4 regions of the Pseudoduganella sp. OTU4001 genome follow, and region 3 is predicted to be linked to each of the others. Evidence: predicted binding sites of a transcription regulator. Region 3 holds the regulator's gene; each other region holds the start of a gene.

Region 1 (3,597 bases), on a different contig from region 3:
CCCTGGGCGCCAATAAAGTAGGCGTCAACGAGCAGAACGGCCAGGCGGTGGGCTTCTATGAACGCCTTGGCTTCCGTACGGTCAGCCGCTCGCCGCTGGACGGCCAGGGCGAGCCGCTCCCTATCCTGCACATGGAGCTGGCATGAAGACCGGCATGCTGTACGCTGCCGGCGCTTTCCTGTCCTGGGGCCTGTTCCCCCTGTACTTCCACGCCATCAAGGACGTGCCGGCGTCTGAAATCCTGGCGCACCGCATGGCGTGGTCGCTGCTGTTCCTCATGCTGGTCCTGCTGGTGCGGCGCCAGTGGAAGTGGCTGCCTGAGGTGCTGCGCCAGCCAAAGGTGGTGGGCAGCTTCCTGGCCAGTGCCTTCCTCCTGAGCGCGAACTGGTTTGTCTATATATGGGCGGTCAATAACGGCCACGTGGTCGATGCCAGTCTGGGCTACTTCATCAATCCCCTGGTCAATGTGCTGCTGGGCATGGTGGTCCTGAAGGAAAAACTGCGGCGCGGCCAGTGGCTGGCCATCGGCGTAGCGGCAACCGGGGTGGCATGGCTGACCTGGCAAGCCGGCCAGGTGCCGTATATCGCGCTGGTGCTGGCGCTCAGTTTTGGCGCTTACGGCCTGCTGCGCAAGACTGCTGCGCTGGCGGCGCTGGAAGGGCTGTCGTTTGAAACCATGATCCTGTTCCCGCTGGCAGTGGCTTATCTGGGCTGGCTGGTGTTCAACGGCCAAAGCGTCTTCGTCAACGCCGAATCGGACAGCACGCGCTGGCTGCTGGCGGCGGCCGGGCCCACCACGGCGATCCCGCTGCTGCTGTTCGCGGCCGGCGCGCGCCGTATCCCGATGTCGGTGCTCGGCATGTTGCAATACATGTCGCCCTCGCTGCAGATGCTGCTGGGCGTGTGGGTCTTCCACGAAGCCTTCTCCAGCGCCCGCCTGCTGGGCTTTGTGCTGATCTGGAGCGCGCTGGCTATCTATATGCTAGAGGGTTGGTGGATTAGTCGAAGGACTTCAGCTGCTTAAAGTCGGGAACTTTTACAAGTTTTTTTGAACTCCCTGTGAAATCAGATACTTGGTAGATTGGCATGCTGTTTGCTTTACTTCCCAAACTGACAACACACTTACCTGGGAGTAACAATTGCTGAAGAAGATCCTGACTGGCATCGCCACCTTCGCCTGCGCCGCCAGTGTCCACGCAGGCCCTGTCTCGATGAGCACCTCGGTCAACCTGAACGCCAGCCTGCCTGACAGCAGCTGGCCCTTCTATTCGATGGTCACCTCGGTGAACGTCAACGGCACCCTGGGCAGCCTGGACGCCAACTCGATCCAGTCCGCCGTGCTGAAAGTCTTTGCGCATTCGTCGACGATCTTCAACGACATCGACAACGAATACGATGCCTACGTCAACACTGGTATCACCAAGACCGTCAGCGGTCGGACCGGCAAAGCGTGGGAGCGCAATGTCACCGTTGAGAAAAAGGACACCATCAAGGATACGCTGGTAGTCTCCGCCGGCTTCGCCGACGCCAGCGCCACTGTGGGCCATTCGAATAGCCTGACCAAGACGCAAGACAACCATTACGACGGATATGAGCGTATCGGCACCAGCAGCAACTACAAGCACTACTACACCGACAAGTACGAAGTGCAGGACGCCTGGAGCGGCGACGTCGTCGTCACCCTGACCCTGAATTCCCTGGCGCTGCTGGATCTGAAAAACGACGGCATCCTGGGGCTGGCAATCGGCACCTATTGGGGCCACCACTTCGATATCACCAAGATCCAGCTGGACTTCGTCGCCCTGGCTAATAACGATGGTAGCGTCGGAGGCGGCGCCAATGAGGTACCGGTGCCGGGTAGCCTGCTGCTGACCGGACTGGGCCTGGCCGCGCTGGCCAACGCCCGCCGCCGCAAGAATTGAGCGCTGGCTTGGCGCCAAGGGAAACCCGGCATATGCCGGGTTTTTTTTTGCCCCACCAAATGCGCTAAACTAGCGCCTTTACACATCGACCAGAACAGATACCGTGGCCAATTACGTCTATACCATGAACCGCGTGGGCAAAATCGTCCCACCGAAACGCCAGATCCTGAAGGATATTTCGCTGTCCTTCTTCCCGGGCGCCAAGATTGGCGTGCTGGGCCTGAACGGCTCCGGTAAATCCACCCTGCTGAAAATCATGGCAGGCATCGACACCGACATCCAGGGCGAAGCGCGCCCGATGCCGGGCCTGAATATCGGCTACCTGCCGCAGGAACCGCAGCTGGATCCTGAAAAAACCGTACGCGAAGAAGTGGAGTCCGGCCTGGGCGAAGCCTTCAACGCACAAGCCCTGCTGGAAGCGGTGTACGCGGCCTACGCTGAACCGGACGCTGACTTCGACGCGCTGGCCAAAGAGCAGGAACGCCTGGAATCGATCATCGCCGCTGCCGACGGCGGCAACCTGAACCTGCAGCTGGAAATGGCCGCCGACGCTCTGCGCCTGCCACCGTGGGACCAGAAGATCGGCGTGCTGTCCGGCGGTGAAAAGCGCCGCGTGGCGCTGTGCAAGCTGCTGCTGTCCAAGCCTGACATGCTGCTGCTCGACGAACCAACCAACCACCTGGATGCGGAATCGGTCGAATGGCTGGAGCAGTTCCTGGTGCGCTTCCCGGGCACCGTGGTCGGTATTACCCACGACCGCTACTTCCTGGACAACGCTGCCGAATGGATCCTGGAACTGGACCGCGGCCACGGCATCCCTTGGAAGGGCAACTACTCTTCCTGGCTGGACCAGAAGCAGGACCGCCTGAAGCAGGAAGAAGCCACCGAATCGGCGCGCCAGAAAGCGCTGCAGAAGGAACTGGAATGGTCGCGCCAGAATCCGAAGGCGCGCCAGGCCAAGTCCAAGGCCCGTATGGCGCGCTTCAATGAGCTGAGCGAATACGAATACCAGAAGCGCAACGAGACCCAGGAGATCTTCATCCCTGTGGCGGAGCGCCTGGGTAACGATGTGATCGAGTTCAAGAACGTCTCCAAGTCGTTTGGCGACCGCCTGCTGATCGATAACCTGAGCTTCATCGTCCCGCCAGGCGCAATCGTCGGCATCATCGGACCGAACGGCGCCGGTAAGTCGACCCTGTTCAAGATGATCGCCGGTATCGAGCAGCCGGACAGCGGCGAAGTGGCAATCGGTAAGACCGCCAAGATTTCGCTGGTGGACCAGAGCCGCGACAAGCTGGATAACGACAAGACCGTGTTCGAGGCGGTGTCCGGCGGCGCCGACATCCTGAGCGTGGGCCGTTTCGAAATGCCGTCGCGCGCTTATGTGGGCCGCTTCAACTTCAAGGGCTCGGACCAGCAGAAGATCGTTGGCAACCTGTCCGGTGGTGAGCGTGGCCGTCTGCACCTGGCCAAGACCCTGCTAATGGGCGGCAACGTCCTGCTGCTGGACGAACCGTCCAACGACCTGGACGTGGAAACCCTGCGTGCGCTGGAAGACGCGCTGCTGGAATTCGCCGGCTCGGTGATGGTGATTTCCCACGACCGCTGGTTCCTGGACCGTATCGCGACCCACATCCTGGCGTTCGAAGGCGATTCCCAGGTTACCTTCTTTGCT
Region 2 (3,597 bases), on a different contig from region 3:
GTCCGTAGCCGTGTATGGCTTTCTTACTTTGATGAGCCACCTGCAGTCCCGCTAGGAAGTTCCAGCTCAAATACCTTGCGCTTGCGCGCGGCGATCTCCGCCAGCGCGCGGCGGAAAGCAGGGTAGCCATTCAATAGCTTGTCGTAGCTGCCGTCCGCCATCGCAAGCTTCAATCCTCTCTCCACCCGTTCCGCCATCGCGCGGTTCTCTTTGCTGACAAAGAAGTAGAACGGCACCCGGTAGTGCAGGAAGATGGTCGGCTCCACCATCAAGCCCTCCCTCGCGTACTGCTGTTCCTCGGCCCACGCTTCATGCACGCCGCGCGGCAGGTAGTCGAAACGCTTCGCTTTCAGCATCGGGAACAGGGAGGTGTAGTTGATCGCCGTTTCCACCTTCAGGCCATTGTGGCGCAGCACCTCCACCGAAGGCCAGCTGACGCCACCGCCCGCGCTCAGGCGGCGCAGGTCGTCCAGCGTGCGCACTGCGCGGAAGCGCGCCTCATCGTCTTTGCGGATCAGGAATACGCGGTAGTCGTTCAGGTCGCGCACCAGCGAGATGCGGACCGGCAGCAGCTCGCGCTCGCGCTGGGCGTCGGTGCCGTCCCACATGATGTTGATCACGCCATTGCGCTTGATTTCCAGCGTGCGGCGTGGGCTGGTCAGCTCGTGCGGGTAAAACTCGATGGTGAACGGCCCTTCCGTCTTTTCCAGCGCAAGGCGCAGCAGCTGGGGGAAGTAGTTGGCTTGTACCTCGGCGCCCGGCGTGACGGCGGGCAGGATGAAGCGCATCGGCGGGGCCGCCCATGCCAGGGTGGATGCCGCCGCCAGCAGCAGGCCGGCGGCAGCGTGTTGCAGCTTTCGTAACACTTATTGCGGTTTGACGAACTTGAGGGTCATGCGGTCGCTTTCGCCGATGGCGGCGTACTTGGCGCGGTCCTTGTCCTTGTTGGTGAAGGTCGGCGGCAGCGCCCACACGCCGTTTTCATGGTTGGCGCTGTCCTTGGCGTTGGCGTTCACTTCCGACTTGGCCACCAGCTTGAAGCCGGCCTGCTCGGCCATCTTGATCACATAGGCCTCGTGCATATAGCCGGTGCTGGCCTTGGCGTCCTGGGTCATGGAAGCCGGCAGGCGATGTTCCTCAACGCCGAAGATGCCGCCCGGTTTCAGGCTATCGTAGATGCTGGCCATCAGCTTCTTCATGTTCTCGTCGCCGGTGCCGATCCAGTTATGGATATTGCGGAAGGTGAGCACCATGTCGGCGCTGCCTTTGGGTGCGAAGTTGTACACGCCGTTGTTTGGCTCGAAGGCGCCCAGCACCACCTTGTCGCGCCCCGGCTGCTTGGACAGGAACTCCTGGAACCTGGCGGCGCCCTTGCGCACGTTCTCGCTGGCCGATTCCGGGCTGGCGCCGGCGGTGATCAGCTTGCCCTGGTCGCGCAGGTAGGGCGCCAGGATTTCGGTGTACCAGCCGCCGCCCGGCGACAGTTCGACCACCGTCATATTCGGTTTGATGCCGAAGAAGGTCAGGGTTTCATAAGGGTGGCGGTATTGGTCGCGCTTGACGTTGTCGGCGTTGCGGGTCGGGCTGGCGATCGCCGTTTTCAGGGCCGTATCGGCCAGGGCAGCGCCGGAAAAACTGGTGAAGCCAACGGCCAGCAGGCCGGCCAGGACGTACTGTTTCATTCAGAAGTCTCCTTTTTTCGTTGGGCGGGGCGACACGGCGGGTCCGGTCGTCCGGGACTTGATGATCGTGCAAGCTGGCCGCCCGGTCAAGTGTCCGCGCGGACGGTGTGCGGACACTCGTCGGACAGTAAAAAGTCGGGGTCGTGTCTGACATTCGGACATTTGCCTTGGGCAAATGTCCGAATGTCAGACACGACCCCGACTTTTGTTTCGCCTTTGTACAAGCTTTACACAATGGCACAAAAATTGCGTACGATTTGAACCCTGCAAGCTGTCTTAGGTAAATAACGATAACCCTGGAGAGACTAATGGAACGACGTGCATTTCTTAATCTGAGCGGCGGTGCAATGGCCGCCATGATGATGCCTTTTGGCCGCGCCATCGCGGCCGACGAGCTGATTAAGCCGGTGGAAGTGAAGTTCAAAAAAATGCTGGCCGATACCGCGCTGACCGCGGCGACCCAGGCCGGCGCCAGCTATTGCGACGTGCGCATTGGCCGCTACCTGAACCAGTTCATCACCACCCGCGACCTGAACATCGAGAACGTCACCAATACCGAGTCCGCAGGCGTGGGCGTGCGCGTGATCGCCAACGGCGCTTACGGCTTTGCCGCCACCAGCGATATGTCGCCGGACGGCGTGGCCGGCGCGGCGCGCCAGGCGGTCGCCATCGCCAAAGCCAACGCCAAGCTGCAGGCAGCCGGCGTGCAGCTGGCGCCTACGCCGGGCGTGGGCGAAGTGTCCTGGGCTACCCCGATCAAGAAGGACTGGCGCACCGTGCCGATCAAGGAAAAGGCCGACCTGCTGATCACCGCCAACAAGGGCGCGTTGGAATCGGGCGCTTCCTTCATCCAGTCCTTGCTGTTCCAGGTCAACCAGCAGAAGTATTTCGCTTCCACCGACGGTTCCTACATCGACCAGGACCTGCACCGCCTGTGGGTTCCGTTCTTCGCCACCGCCGTCGACAAGTCGACCGGCAAGTTCCGCGCGCGTTCGGACCTGGGCACCCCGGTCGGCATGGGCTATGAATACCTGGACGGCCGCAAGGAGGACAAGGTCAAGGCGGCGGGCGGCGTCGCCACGCTGTACGGCCGTTCCTATGACCTGATCGAGGACGCCAAAGCCGCCGGCCGCCAGGCCAAGGAGAAGCTGTCCGCCAAGTCGGTGGAGCCGGGCAAGTACGACCTGGTGCTGTCGCCGGAGCATATGTGGCTGACCATTCACGAATCGGTCGGCCACCCGACCGAACTGGATCGCGTGCTGGGCTATGAGGCGAACTTCGCCGGCACTTCCTTCGCTACCCTGGACAAGCAGCAGTCGAAGAAATTCAAGTACGGCTCCGACCTGGTCAACATCGAGGCCGACAAGGTGATTCCGGGCTCGCTGGGCGCCGTCGGCTATGACGATGAAGGCGTCAAGTGCAAGAAGTGGGACATCATCAAGGACGGCATCCTGGTCAACTACCAGGCCACGCGCGACCAGGCGGCAGTCATCGGCGAGAAGGAATCGCACGGCTGCTCCTACGCGGACTCCTGGAGCAATGTGCAGTTCCAGCGCATGCCGAACGTGTCGCTGAAAGCCGGCCAGAAGAAGCTGACCCCGGACGAGCTGGTGAAGGACGTGAAGAAGGGCATCTACATCGTGGGCGCCGGTTCCTTCTCGATCGACCAGCAGCGCTACAACTTCCAGTTCGGCGGCCAGCTGTTCTATGAAATCAAGGACGGCAAGATCGGCCAGATGCTGGAAGACGTGGCCTACCAGTCGAACACCCAGGAATTCTGGAACGCCTGCCACTCCATGTGCGATTCGCGCGACTGGCGCATGGGCGGTTCGTTCTTCGACGGCAAAGGCCAGCCGATGCAGGTGAGCGCGGTGTCGCACGGTTCGTCGACCACCCGCTTCAACGGCATCAATGT
Region 3 (3,597 bases):
CCGCGCGTGCGCAGCCTGGGCGCCGGCGAGCGGCCGCCGATGGAGATCGTGGCGAAGATGGCGCGCGTGGATGACGCCAACAGCCGCGTCACCCTGAACGGCAGCGTGACCATCGACCGTGCCGCCGCCGAGAATGCGCAGCCAATGCACATGGCGACGGAGAAGCTGGTGATCTTCCCCGATGAAGACCGCATGGAAACCGACCAGCCGGTGAAGATGAAGCTGGGGAATACGACCGCTACCGCCAATAGCATGCGCGCCAACAATGCGACGCGCCAATTGCACCTGGAAGGCGCCGGCACGCTGGTGCTGCCGCCGAAGGCACAATAAACAAGGAATGATTATGAAACGACTTCTGTTGTCGGCAGCTTTGCTGCTGGGAGTTGCAGCCCCGGCCCTGGCCGAGAAGGCCGACTCCTACAAGCCGACCAACATCAGCTACGGCGCGATGGATATCGACGACGTCAAGCAGGTGACCATCATGAGCGGCGGCGTCAAGCTGACTCGCGGCACCCTGACCATGACCGCCGAACGCGCGCTGGTCAAACAGTCGCCGGAAGGCTACCAGCAGGTGACCCTGTACGGCGACGGCAAGAAGGCTACCTTCCGCCAGAAGCGCGACGGCGCCGGCGACCTGTGGGTCGAAGGCGATGCCGACCGCATCGAATACGACGAGCAGGCCGAGCTGGTGAAGATGTTCAACAAGGCCGCCATCCGCCGCCTGGAAGGCGGCAAGCAGAACGACGAAGTGCAGGGCGAATTCATCTCCTACGACAGCCGCAAGGAATTCTTCAGCGTGCGCAACACGGCCACCGGTGAGAGCAAGCCGGGCGGCGGCCGCGGCACCATGGTGATCCAGCCATCGCGCACCGAACCACCGGCGGAGAAGAAGTAAGCATGCAAGCAAATACCTGCGCCGACACCCTGGTGGTGCGCGGCCTTCAGAAATCCTACGGTAAACGCCAGGTTGTCCACGACGTATCGCTGCAAGTCGATTGCGGCGAAGTGGTGGGCCTGCTCGGCCCGAACGGCGCCGGCAAGACCACTTCCTTCTACATGATCGTGGGCCTGGTGGCATCCGACGCCGGCACCATCGATATCGGCGGCAGCGACGTCTCGAGCCTGCCGATCCACAAGCGCGCGCAACTGGGCCTGTCCTACCTGCCGCAGGAAGCTTCGGTATTCCGCAAGCTGACGGTGGAAGAAAATATCCGCGCCGTGCTGGAAATCCAGCAGGTGGACGGCAAGCCGCTGGCCAAGGCGGAAATCGACCAGCGCCTGGAAGCCCTGCTGGCAGACTTGCAGATTGAGAAGCTGCGCGAAAACCAGGCCCTGTCGCTGTCGGGCGGCGAGCGCCGCCGTGTGGAAATCGCACGCGCCCTGGCCACCAACCCGCGCTTCGTGCTGCTGGACGAGCCATTCGCCGGCGTCGACCCGATTGCCGTGATCGAAATCCAACGTATCGTACGTTTCCTGAAGGAGCGCAATATCGGTGTCCTGATCACCGACCATAATGTGCGTGAGACCCTCGGCATTTGCGACCGCGCCTACATCATCAACCAGGGCGCCGTGCTGGCTTCGGGCCGCCCAGATGACATCATCGCCAATGAATCCGTACGCCGGGTCTATCTCGGCGAACACTTCCGCATGTAAGCGAAAGCCATGAAACAAACACTGCAACTGCGAACCTCGCAACACCTGGCGCTGACGCCGCAGCTGCAACAATCCATCCGCCTGCTGCAGCTGTCCACGCTGGAGCTGCACCAGGAGCTGGAACAGCTGCTGAGCGATAACCCGATGCTGGAACGCCTCGACGATCCGCTCGACCACTCGGTACGCCTGCTGGCCGACGGCGCCATCAGCCAGGGCTCCGGCAACGACAGCGTCGCCACGCCCGAAGCTGCCCAGGCCACCGATGGCGGCGAAGCCGGCGCCAGCGCCGGCAGCGAAGGCGAAGGCTATGAAGGCGGCGAGGGCGAGGGCGCTGCCAACGGCAGCGACGATACCGACTGGAGCGCCAGCGCCGGCAGCAAATCCGCCGACGACGAAGACAGCCGCCCGCAGCTGGAAGCCTCCGGCTGCACCCTGCGCGAGCACCTGCTGGAACAGATGCGCGTGACCTTGCAGGAGCCGCGCGACCGCGCCCTGATGGAAATGATCATCGACGCGCTGGACGACAACGGCTACCTGGAAGAGCAGCTGGAAGAAATCCTGGAACGCCTGCCGCCCGAGCTGGAAATCGAGCTGGACGACCTGCGCTGCACCCTGGTGCTGCTGCAAAGCTTCGACCCGCCCGGCGTCGGCGCCCGCAACGCCTCCGAATGCCTGGCGCTGCAGATCAAGCGCATGCCCTGCGTGCCGCTGGTGACGCGCCGCATGGCCCTGACCATCGTCGAGAAGCACCTGGCCTGGTTCGCCCAGCGCGAATTCACCAAGTTGAAGAAAACGCTCGATTGCGACGACGAAGACCTGCGTGAAGCGCAAGCCGTGATCCGCCAATGCAACCCCCATCCGGGCGCCGAATTTGCGTCAGGCGAGTCAGACTATGTAGTGCCGGACGTGATCGTGAAGAAGGGCCGCGGCGGCTGGGTCGTCACGCTGAATAACGACGTGGTGCCGCGCCTGCGCGTGAATGCCCTGTATGCGAACCTGCTCAAGCAAGGCAAGAGCGAATCGCAGATGAATGGCCAGCTGCAAGAGGCCAAATGGCTGATCAAAAATATGCGCCAGCGCTTCGACACCATCCTGCGCGTGGCGGAAGCGATAGTAGAAAGACAAAAGAACTTTTTCAGCCACGGTGCGGTTGCCATGAGACCCCTTGTGTTGCGTGAAATAGCTGATACACTGGGACTACACGAGAGCACTATTTCCCGTGTTACAACTCAAAAATATATGCTCACCCCGCATGGCATGTTTGAGTTGAAATATTTCTTTGGCAGCCACGTCGCGACCGAAGCTGGGGGTGAAGCTTCATCGACTGCGATACGGGCGCTGATCGTGCAATTGACAGGAGCAGAAGACCCCAAGAATCCTTTATCCGACAGTAAGATTGCGGACATGCTGGGAGAACAAGGCATGGTAATTGCGCGACGGACTGTTGCCAAATATCGAGAAGCGTTGAAAATTCCTCCGGTAAGCCTCCGTAAATCTTTGTAGTGCATGGGTTCCTCTGTGCGCTTCGGCGCGCACGAACTCGAGAGCGACATCATCTTTAGGAGTGTGTATGAATCTCACCATCAGTGGACATCATGTCGAAGTGACCCCGGCTATTCGCGAGTACGTGCAAAACAAGCTGGAACGAGTCAAGCGCCATTTCGATCAAGTAATCGATATTGCTGTCATCCTGACTGTAGATAACCTCACCGAGAAAGAGAAACGCCAGAAAGCAGAAATCAACCTGCGCATGTCTGGCAAAACTGTTTACGTCGAAAGCCTGTCGCAGGACCTCTACGCCGCCATCGACACCCTGATTGATAAACTGGATCGCCAGGTCATGAAATACAAAGACCGTGTGCAGAACCACAATCACGCGGCCATCAAGCACTTCCCGGACACGTACGAAGCACCACCCTCCGCCATGTAAAGGACTGGCAGAGT
Region 4 (3,597 bases), on a different contig from region 3:
GTGGTAGGACACGGCGGAGAACCAGTCCAGGTTCGGGAACATCTTCTTCACTTCCCACATCACGGATTCCAGGCGCTCGGCGATGTCGAACATCTTGGTCGAACCGGCTTCCTGCGACAGCTTGCGCGCCACTTCCTTGATCACCACGTTACGAGGGTCGGAAACGGTGTACACAGGGTGGCCGAAGCCGATCACAACTTCCTTGTTGGCCACGCGGTTGCGGATGTCGGCTTCTGCCTCGTCCGGGTTCTCGTAGCGCTGCTGGATGTCCAGCGCGACTTCGTTGGCGCCGCCGTGCTTGGGGCCGCGCAACGCGCCGATCGCGCCGGTGATGGCGGAGTGGATGTCGGAACCGGTGCCGGCGATCACGCGGCTGGTGAAGGTCGAAGCATTGAACTCGTGCTCCGCGTACAGGATCAGGGAGGTGTGCATTGCACGTACCCAGCTGTCGCATGGCTTCTCGCCGTGCAGCAGGTGCAGGAAGTGGCCGCCGATCGAGTCGTCGTCGGTTTCCACGTCGATGCGCTTGCCGTTGTGGCTGAAGTGGTACCAGTACAGCAGCATGGAGCCGAACGATGCCATCAGGCGGTCGGCGATATCGCGCGCGCCGGCGATGTTGTGGTCGTCCTTCTCCGGCAGGCAGCAGCCCAGTACGGACACGCCGGTGCGCATCACGTCCATCGGGTGGGCGGAAGCCGGCAGGGCTTCCAGCGCGGACTTCACGGCTTGCGGCAGGCCGCGCAGGGCCTTCAGCTTGGACTTGTAGCCTTTCAGTTCGGCCGTGGTTGGCAGCTTGCCGTGCACCAGCAGGTAGGCGATTTCTTCGAATTCGCAGGTGGTGGCGACGTCCAGGATATCGTAGCCGCGATAGTGCAGGTCATTGCCGGTCTTGCCGACGGAGCACAGGGCGGTATTGCCGGCGGCAACACCGGACAGGGCGACGGATTTTTTAGGCTTGAAAGCTGGGGCTTGTTCGGTCATTTGGGAATCTCCTCGGATCGTATGATTATTTTTTAGCGGCTGCGAACAGTGCATCCAGCTTCTGTTCGAAATCGTGGTAGTTGATGCGCTCGTACAGTTCGGCGCGGGTCTGCATGGTGTCGACCACGTTCTGCTGGGTGCCGTCGCGGCGGATTGCGGTGTACACGTTTTCGGCAGCCTTGTTCATGGCGCGGAAAGCGGACAGCGGGTACAGCACCAGGCCCACGTCGGCGGACTTCAGTTCTTCCACGGTGAACAGCGGGGTCGAGCCGAATTCGGTGATATTGGCCAGGATTGGCACTTTCACGGCAGCGGCGAACTGCTTGTACATGTCCAGCGAGATCATCGCTTCAGGGAAGATCATGTCGGCGCCGGCTTCCACGCAGGCCACCGCGCGGTCGATAGCGGCATCCAGGCCTTCCACTGCCAGCGCGTCGGTGCGGGCCATGATCACGAAGTTTTCGTCGGTACGCGCATCGACGGCGGCCTTGATACGGTCCACCATCTCGCCCTTGGAGACGATTTCCTTGCCCGGACGGTGGCCGCAACGCTTGGCGCCCACCTGGTCTTCGATATGCATCGCAGCGGCGCCGAACTTGATCATCGACTTCACGGTGCGCGCCACGTTGAAGGCGGAGGCGCCGAAGCCGGTATCCACGTCGACCAGCAGCGGCAGGTCGCACACGTCGGTGATGCGGCGCACGTCGGTCAGCACGTCGTCCAGGCTGGAGATGCCCAGGTCAGGCAGGCCCAGGGAGCCGGCTGCAACGCCGCCGCCCGACAGGTAGATCGCCTTGAAACCGGCGCGCTTGGCCAGCAGGGCGTGGTTGGCGTTGATGGCGCCCACCACCTGCAGTGGGGATTCTTCTTGCACGGCCTTGCGGAAGGCGGCGCCGGCGGAGTATTGGCTCATTGAAGTCCTTTCAGAAACGGATTGTTTGCCGTCCATACTGCAAGCTGCGTGCCAGCTGGGCCAAGCCAGCAAAATCAAGCACTTGCAACGCGGGCGCCGTAGTATAATGTTTCACATTGAAACATGAAACGCTTCAGGCGAAACATGAGACATTCCACGCCCCTGCCCTTCGATCCCGCCGACAAACCGGTCATCTGGACCGTTTCCGTCTCGCGCCTGTCCGAGCTGTTCCGCGACATCACACTGGAATACGACGCGCTGGCAGACATCGAGCCGATCAACCTTGGCTTCGACGAAGCGGCGCGCCACATCCGCGAGCGGCTGGCGACGGAGCGCTGCGATGCCGTGATCGCCGCCGGCTCCAACGCGGCCTACCTGAAAGGCCGCCTTTCCGTGCCGGTGGTCATCGCCAAGGCCAGCGGCTTCGATTTCATGCAGGCGCTGGCGCGTGCCCGCCGCATCTCGGACCGCATCGGCGTGATCACCTATCAGGAAGATATGCCGGCGCTGGCGGAATTCGCCACCACCTTCGGCGTCCCGATCGCGCAGCGTACCTATGCCACCGAGGAGGATGCGCGCGCCCAGATCAACGACCTGAAAGCGGCGGGCATCAAGGCGATTGTCGGTGCCGGCCTGATCACCGACCTGGCCGAGGAAGCCGGCCTGACGGGCGTCTTCGTCTACTCCGCCGCCTCGATCCGCCAGGCCTTTGACGATGCGCTGGAACTGGCGCGCCTGGCGCAACTGGAAACTGGCCGCAGCCGCCGGCCGGCCGTCGCCGACACGCTGCGCGCCAAACATGGCCTGGCCGACCTGCGCGGCGAGTCGGACGCCATGGAGCGCGTGCGCCAGGCGGTGGTGCTGTATGCGAAGTCGCCCGCCACGGTGCTGATCCAGGGCGAGACCGGCTGCGGCAAGGAGCTGGTGGCGCAGGCCATCCACCGCGAATCACCGCGCATGCTGGGCGGCGCCAATCGGCCTTTCGTGGCGGTCAATTGCGGCGCCATTGCGGAATCGCTGCTGGAATCGGAACTGTTCGGGCATGAGGAAGGCGCCTTTACCGGCGCCCGGCGCGGCGGCCATGCGGGGCTGTTCGAAGCGGCCAACCGGGGCACGCTGTTCCTGGACGAGATTGGCGAAATGCCGCTCACTTTGCAAACGCGCCTGCTGCGCGTGCTCGAAGAGCGCGAGGTAGTGCGGGTCGGCGGCACGCGGCCGATCCCGGTCAGCGTGCGCATTATAAGCGCCACCCACTGCGACCTGGAGGCGCGCGTGCGCGAGGGCCGCTTCCGCGCGGACCTGTTCTACCGCCTGGCCGTGCTGCGGCTGTCGCTGCCGCCGTTGCGCGAGCGGCCGAACGATATCCTGCCCCTGGCGGAATGGTCGCTGCGCACAGCGCTCGCCAGCCTCGGCGCGCGCGCCCACCCCAACCTGGCGGCCGAACTGGCGGCCTGCGGGCCTCTGCTGCTGCGCTACGGCTGGCCGGGCAATGTGCGCGAACTGCGCAACCTCACCGAGCGTATCGCCCTGTTCCTCGCCGCCGAGCCGCTGCAGGCGCTGACCCCAAGCTTTGTCGCCGGCGTCGCACCAGAACTCGCCGCCGGCGCCAGTGCCTGGCCTGCCGCGGCTACGCTGGCTGCCCCGGCGCCTGCAGCCCTTCTGCCTGCAGCGCGGCGCCAAGGCGCGCAAGGGCTGCGCGAGAC

What was found. Region 3 encodes sigma-54, which starts transcription at its own class of promoters, with help from an activator protein. Its sites were predicted from a motif close to TGGCANGNAANCTGCTTT; they were not measured.
Region 1: a site for sigma-54 is predicted at 1,083-1,100, ahead of AAHE99_RS07065 (PEP-CTERM sorting domain-containing protein). Genes of this name have one in related genera too.
Region 2: a site for sigma-54 is predicted at 1,918-1,935, ahead of AAHE99_RS25070 (TldD/PmbA family protein). Genes of this name have one in related genera too.
Region 4: a site for sigma-54 is predicted at 1,931-1,948, ahead of prpB (methylisocitrate lyase). Genes of this name have one in related genera too.

The regions. Positions count from the first base shown of each region.
Region 1 covers NZ_JASATG010000005.1:173,886-177,482, reverse strand. Annotated here, with positions in the region: gene AAHE99_RS07075 (GNAT family N-acetyltransferase) at 1-146, shown strand, start outside; gene rarD (EamA family transporter RarD) at 143-1,024, shown strand; gene AAHE99_RS07065 (PEP-CTERM sorting domain-containing protein) at 1,140-1,922, shown strand; gene ettA (energy-dependent translational throttle protein EttA) at 2,026-3,597, shown strand, end outside.
Region 2 covers NZ_JASATG010000047.1:9,808-13,404, forward strand. Annotated here, with positions in the region: gene AAHE99_RS25060 (hypothetical protein) at 24-866, opposite strand; gene AAHE99_RS25065 (class I SAM-dependent methyltransferase) at 867-1,682, opposite strand; gene AAHE99_RS25070 (TldD/PmbA family protein) at 1,991-3,597, shown strand, end outside.
Region 3 covers NZ_JASATG010000004.1:14,507-18,103, forward strand. Annotated here, with positions in the region: gene lptC (LPS export ABC transporter periplasmic protein LptC) at 1-330, shown strand, start outside; gene lptA (lipopolysaccharide transport periplasmic protein LptA) at 344-895, shown strand; gene lptB (LPS export ABC transporter ATP-binding protein) at 898-1,653, shown strand; gene AAHE99_RS05015 (RNA polymerase factor sigma-54) at 1,663-3,156, shown strand; gene hpf (ribosome hibernation-promoting factor, HPF/YfiA family) at 3,224-3,583, shown strand.
Region 4 covers NZ_JASATG010000018.1:27,369-30,965, forward strand. Annotated here, with positions in the region: gene prpC (bifunctional 2-methylcitrate synthase/citrate synthase) at 1-981, opposite strand, end outside; gene prpB (methylisocitrate lyase) at 1,007-1,894, opposite strand; gene prpR (propionate catabolism operon regulatory protein PrpR) at 2,039-3,597, shown strand, end outside.